Catenulispora sp. GP43: one gene and its partner. The protein of the gene in region 2 interacts with the protein of the main gene of each other region in a pairwise test. Links are inferred from orthologs where the notes say so. Each region holds a gene or a part of one and is shown on either strand. Other genes may lie near its edges.

The links.
Region 1: the proteins of ABH926_RS39715 (region 2) and ftsZ interact in binary tests that used the Escherichia coli proteins (3 or more experiments, as listed by UniProt). The link is inferred for Catenulispora sp. GP43 from one-to-one orthologs.

The regions. Positions count from the first base shown.
Region 1 is NZ_JBGCCT010000002.1:548,098-551,261, reverse strand. The notes cover bases 252-3,101. They hold ftsZ (cell division protein FtsZ), read left to right. Parts: upstream 252-1,010; coding sequence 1,011-2,192; downstream 2,193-3,101. Other genes in these bases: ABH926_RS06200 (YggS family pyridoxal phosphate-dependent enzyme), read left to right, coding at 2,961-3,101; pgeF (peptidoglycan editing factor PgeF), read left to right, coding at 2,208-2,957; ABH926_RS06215 (cell division protein FtsQ/DivIB), read left to right, coding at 252-708. In the rest of the region: more of ABH926_RS06215, read left to right, coding at 1-251; more of ABH926_RS06200, read left to right, coding at 3,102-3,164. UniProt on the Escherichia coli protein: Essential cell division protein that forms a contractile ring structure (Z ring) at the future cell division site. The regulation of the ring assembly controls the timing and the location of cell division.
Region 2 is NZ_JBGCCT010000027.1:113,975-117,167, reverse strand. The notes cover bases 156-3,034. They hold ABH926_RS39715 (rod shape-determining protein), read right to left. Parts: upstream 2,175-3,034; coding sequence 1,137-2,174; downstream 156-1,136. Other genes in these bases: ABH926_RS39710 (phosphatase PAP2 family protein), read right to left, coding at 2,451-3,034; mreC (rod shape-determining protein MreC), read right to left, coding at 255-1,127; mreD (rod shape-determining protein MreD), read right to left, coding at 156-222. Also shown: more of mreD, read right to left, coding at 1-155; more of ABH926_RS39710, read right to left, coding at 3,035-3,193. UniProt on the Escherichia coli protein: Forms membrane-associated dynamic filaments that are essential for cell shape determination. Acts by regulating cell wall synthesis and cell elongation, and thus cell shape.

The DNA of each region.
Region 1 (3,164 bases), on a different replicon or contig from region 2:
TGGCGGCGGCTGTCGGTGACGGTCGCCGTGTTCCTGGCCCTGCTGGCGCTGACCGGGTACTCGATCCTGTGGCACACCAAGATCTTCGACGTCCGGACCACCACCGTCTCCGGCGTCAAGGCGCTGAGCCGTCAGCAGGTGCTGGCCGCCGCCGCGATCCCGGCGCACGCGCCGGTCGCCGGCGTGGACACCGCGGCGGCCAAGGCCCGGCTGATGGCGGTCCCGCGGGTGAAGGACGCGTGGGTGGAGCGCTCGCTGCCGCACACGATCTCGATCTCCATCGTAGAGCGCACGCCCGCCGCGGCCCTGCCGCAGGCCGACGGCTCCTACCAGATCGTCGACGCCGACGGCGTGGCCTTCGACACAGCGGCCACCGCCTCGGCGATCCCGGCGCATGTCCCGGTCATCCACCTGGAGCAGTTCGCCGACCGGGCGGCCGCCGACCGCGCGGCGACCGTGGCCGGCGCGCTGGCCGCGCTGCGGGCGCTGCCGGCCCCGCTGCGCTCGCGGGTGCTCACGGTGTCGGCGACGGGGCCCTATGCCATCACCGTGACTCTGACGCCCTCGACAAAGAAACAGCACTCGGTGACGGTCGCCTGGGGCGGTCCGGATCAGCCTGATCTCAAGGCTCGGATACTGGCGGCGCTGATCGGAAATGACGCCGCGCACTATGATCTCAGTGCTCCGGCGGCTCCGGCGTATTCGTGAGGAGTTCGAATCCGAGACGCCCGATCGGCTAAGATCTGGCGGGCAATCGGACAACATACGTATTCCCTCATCGGATCCATGTGGACCTCGCGAGGGTCGTCGGACCACGCTGAGAAGTAAAACCTGCCGACAGTTTCGGCGTGTTCGTTGAACCTCACAGGTCGCGGGACCTAATGTCCTGTAAAGACTTCACAGTCGCACGACCCCGCCGTGTCCCCTGGCCGGTGTGGGCGGGACTAAGGTGATCACAGGGTTTAATGAATCACTACAGATCACCGGACACCACGGAGAGGCCGTCGGACGTGGCAGCACCGCAGAACTACCTGGCTGTTATCAAGGTCGCCGGCATCGGCGGCGGCGGCGTGAACGCCATCAACCGGATGATCGAGGTCGGTCTGAAGGGCGTGGAGTTCATCGCCGTCAACACCGACGCCCAGGCTCTGCTGATGAGCGACGCCGACGTCAAGCTGGACGTCGGCCGCGAACTCACCCGGGGGCTCGGCGCCGGCGCCAACCCCGATGTCGGCCGCAAGGCCGCCGAGGACCACGCCGAGGAGATCGAGGAAGTCCTCAAGGGCGCGGACATGGTGTTCGTCACCGCCGGCGAGGGCGGCGGCACCGGTACCGGCGGCGCCCCGGTGGTGGCCCGGATCGCCCGCGAGCTCGGCGCGCTGACCATCGGTGTGGTGACCCGGCCGTTCACCTTCGAGGGCCGGCGCCGCGCGAACCAGGCCGAGGACGGCATCGCGGCGCTGCGCGAGGAAGTCGACACCCTGATCGTCATCCCGAACGACCGGCTGCTGTCGATCTCGGACAAGAACGTCTCGGTGCTGGACGCGTTCAAGGCCGCCGACCAGGTGCTGCTGTCCGGTGTCCAGGGCATCACCGACCTGATCACCACCCCGGGCCTGATCAACCTGGACTTCGCCGACGTGAAGTCGGTGATGAGCGAGGCCGGCTCGGCCCTGATGGGCATCGGCTCGGCCCGCGGCGACGACCGCGCGGTGGCCGCCGCCGAGATGGCCATCTCCTCGCCGCTGCTGGAGGCCTCCATCGACGGCGCCCGCGGCGTGCTGCTGAGCATCTCCGGCGGCTCCGACCTCGGCCTGTTCGAGATCAACGAGGCCGCGCAGCTGGTCAGCGAGGCCGCGCACCCCGAGGCCAACATCATCTTCGGCGCGGTGATCGACGACGGCCTGGGCGATGAGGTCCGGGTCACCGTGATCGCCGCCGGGTTCGACGGCGGCGAGCCGGCCAAGCGCCGCACCGGGCACTCCCAGGCCGCCGGCCAGACCCGCTACGACGAGACCAGCGTCCGCGACGGCATGCGCGAGCAGGTGCTCGGCACCCTGCCCAAGCCGGCCGAGGGCGCCCAGGTCCCGGCCCACGACCCGATGGCCGACACCATGAACGTCCCGGTCATCCCGGTCCAGCCGGCGCCGTCGGCGGCCGACGAGCTCGACATCCCCGACTTCCTGAAGTAGAGCCGGGCGCGCACCGTGGCTATATGGCAGCACACCGGTCCCGACGGCGAGGGCGGCAAGGCCCGCTTCGCCTTCTCCGACCGCTGGGGCGGGGTCTCCAAGGCCCCTTACACCGCGACCAACCTCGGCGGGCACGTCGGCGACGACCCCGAGGCGGTCGCCGCCAACCGTTCGCTGGTGGCCTTCGAGCTGGGGTTCACCGACCCCGGCAACGTCGTGTACATGAACCAGATCCACGGCGCCGACGTGGCCTACGCCGCCGCGCAGTGGCAGGGCCGCGCCCCCGACGTGGACGCGCTGGTCACCGACCGCCGGCACCTGGCGCTGGCGGTGCTGGTCGCGGACTGCGTGCCGGTGCTGCTGGCCGACGCCGAGGCCGGCGTGGTCGGCGGGGCGCACGCCGGGCGGCCGGGCATGAAGGCCGGCGTGGTGCCGGCCGTGATCGAGCGCATGGTGGCCCTCGGGGCCGCCCCGGAGCGGATCGTCGCGGTCACCGGGCCCTCGGTGTGCGGGCTGTGCTACGAGGTGCCCGAGCGGATGCGCGCCGATGTGGCCGAGAAGGTCCCGGCCAGCTACGCGGTGACCCGGCAGGGCACACCCGGCCTGGACGTCGCCGAGGGCGTGTGGGCGCAGCTGGAGGCGTGCGGCATCGACGTGAAGTCCTCAGTGCGGCTGCGGGTCTGCACCCAGGAGTCCGAGGACTACTACTCCTTCCGTGGCGAGGGGACGACCGGCCGGTTCGCCGGATTCGTCTGGCTGGACTGAGCGATGTCCGACCGACAAGAGCAGATCGCGGAGAATCTGGCCGCGGTCCGTGCGGACATCGCGGCCGCGGCCCGCGCGGCCGGCCGGGACCCGTCCGAGGTGTCCCTGATCGCGGTGACCAAGACCTATCCGGCCTCCGACGTCCGCATCCTGGCCGGGCTCGGGGTGCGCGACGTGGGGGAGAACCGCGACCAGGAGGCGGCGCCG
Region 2 (3,193 bases):
GATCGCGTGCGCGGCCGGCGGCGAGACGTCCGCGGCCAGGCCGAGCAGGAAGCCGGCGAGCAGCCCGGAGCGCGCGCCGCGGGCGAAGCCGATCGCGGCGACCACGGCCAGCAGCAGGTCCGGGGCGGCCAGCGGCAGGTGCACCGCGGACAGCAGCGCGTCCTGCAGCGCCAGCACCAGGGCCAGGCCGCAGATCATGGCCAGGAAGCCGGTGAGTCTCAAAGGTCACACTCTCTTCGAAGTCGGGCCGGGGTTCAGCGCGCCACCAGCGCGTCGCGCGGGTCGTTGCGCGGCGGTTCCACCACGACGCCGACCGTCTGCAGGCCGTCGTAGGCCACGAACGGCTTCACCACCGCGGTGCGGGTCATCGCGCCGGGCGTGGGCTGCACCGAGGTCACCGTGCCCAGCGGCACGCCGGGCACGAACGGGGTGCCGCCGGCCGAGCCGAAGGTCAGCACCGGCGTCCCGAGCGGGATGTCGGCCTGGGGGTCGAAGAACTGCACGCTGAAGCGGCCGTCGCCGCCGCCGGTCGCCAGGCCCACCTCGCCGCCGCCGGCGCCGCCGGTGCCGGGGGTGCGCACGCCGACGGTGAAGCGCGGGTCGTCGGCCAGCAGCACGGTCGCGGTGTCGCGGCCGACGGCCACGGTCCGGCCGACCAGGCCGTCCCCGTCGAGCACGGTCATCCCCGGCTTGACCCCGTCCAGCGTCCCGGCGTCGATGGTCGCCGACCACGTGCCCTGCTGCTGCGGGGCGAAGGACATCACCCGCGCCGGGATCGTGCGGTAGCCGCCGACCGTGGCGACGTGCAGCAGCTTGTCGAGCTCGGCGGCCCGGGCCCGGGCGTCGGCGGCGGTCTCGCTCTGCACGCGCAGCGCCGCGTTCTGCGCCTTGAGCTGCGCGATCTCCTTCTTGTCCTGCTTGCTGTGGCCCAGGCCGTGCACGAAGTCGCCCACCGGCCGCTCGGCCGCCGAGACCGTGTCCGCCACCGGGCCGAACACCGCCTCGCCGCCGGCGCGCAGCGGCTGCAGCGGCGAGCGCGACCCGCCCCGGGCGTCCACGGTGATCATGGCGAAGGCCGCCGCCAGCAGCACCGCCAGCAGCAGCCTCGTCCGCTTGTCGTCACGCACGCTCCCGGACTACCTCCGCCCGGGACGGCGGCGGTTGTTCAAGGAGCCCAGCACCGGGGCCAGCGCCTCGAACTCCTCCAGGCAGCGCCCGGAGCCCAGGACCACGGAGTCCAGCGGGTTCTCCGCGATGTGCACCGGCATGCCGGTCTCCTCGCGGATCCGCTCGTCCAGGCCGTGCAGCATGGCGCCGCCGCCGGTGAGGACGATGCCGCGGTCCATGATGTCGCCGGCCAGTTCCGGCGGGCACTTGTCCAGGGTGTCGCGCACCGCGTCGACGATCGCCGTCACCGGCTCCTCGATCGCCTTGCGGACCTCGCCGGAGGACAGCAGGATCACCTTCGGCAGCCCCGAGACCAGGTCGCGGCCGCGGACCTCGGCGCGGGTCTCCTCGCCGGAGTCCCAGGCCGAGCCGACCGTCACCTTGATCTCCTCGGCGGTGCGGTCGCCCAGCAGCAGCGAGTACTCCTTCTTCGTGTACTGGATGATCGCGTTGTCGAGTTCGTCGCCGGCCACCCGGACGCTCAGCGCCGTGACGATGCCGCCGTAGGAGATCACCGCGACCTCGGTGGTGCCGCCGCCGATGTCCACGACCATGTTGCCGGTCGCCTCCTGCACCGGCAGGCCGGCGCCGATCGCCGCGGCCATCGGCTCCTCGATGAGGTGCACGCTGCGCGCGCCGGCGGCGCTGGCCGCGTCCTCGACCGCGCGCTTCTCCACACCGGTGATGCCGGAGGGGACGCAGACGATGACCCGCGGTTGCGCCAGCCACCGCCGTTTGTGCGCCTTGCGGATGAAGTAGCGCAGCATCCGCTCGGCGACTTCGAAGTCGGCGATGACGCCGTCCTTGAGCGGCCGGATCGCCACGATGTTGCCGGGCGTGCGGCCGATCATCTTCTTGGCCTCGGCGCCGACCGCGAGCACCGCGCCGGTCGTGGTGTCCACCGCGACCACCGAGGGCTCGTTCAGCACGATGCCTCGGCCGCGTACGTACACCAGGGTGTTCGCGGTCCCGAGGTCAACCGCGATGTCCCGACCGATGACCGCCATCCCGGAGCCCATGCGCGATCCCCATCTTCCGTCGCTCGGATGTTGTTGCCGATGTCTTGTTCTTTCGGTGTCGGCGACAGGCGCATACTGCGGCGCCCGCGACCGATCCTAACCAGCGTTATGCCCGATAGCTCCCGGAGCATCCGATTCACCCCCAAGCGGTACGCCCGAACGGGTGAGAATGCTTATGTCAGGGGTCTGGAGGGCGGAAGTGCGGCATTCCGCGAGGCGCGCGCCACGCAGAGCCGTCAGTGCTCGAAAACCGGCCGGGAGGAGTCACGGCGCCTGGATCGTCAGACCGCGCGGCGGACGATGCCCCACCGACTCCAGGTTCCGGCACACGGCGAGCATGACGCCGGCCGCTGTGACCGCCGCGCCGAGCGCGATCGCTTGTGCGGACCAGTAGGCGGCATCGGCGCGCACCCCTTCGGAGACGGCACCGTGGTAGCGCACGAAGTAGGCGGCCCCGACCGCGAGCGCGGCCGTCGCGATGCTGAGCACCACCGCGTAGAGCAGGCGCTGGCTCAGGCTGCTCTGGCCGACCGACGGACCCGGGCGCACCAGGCCGAGTTGGGACACCGCCGCCAGCCCGAGCAGCCCGACGGCCAGGGCGAGCAGGTCCGCGGCGATGGTGTCGGAGACCCGGTGCCAGTCCGCCGCCACGGTCGCCACGCCGGCGAAGGCCGCGCCGGGCAGGGCCAGCGCGACGACCGGCACGTACCAGCGGCGGCTGACGACGATGAGCGCCCCGACCAGCAGACCCATCGCCGCGGCGGCATGGCCGGAGGGCAGCGTGTTCGGGGCCTGGCCGGGAGCGAGTGCGGCGTGAGCGGTGTGGACGGCGTGGACGGTGGCGGCCGCGTGCCCGGCTGCCGCGGTGACGCCGGCGGCTACCGCGTGCGCGCCGGCGGCCGCGGCTCCGGCGGCGTGCGCCGCCACGTCCGCCGCGCCCTTGGCCAGGGCTGTATGAGCCCCCTGACCGGCGCCCGCGGTTCCGGCTCCGAACACCGGCCGGCTCG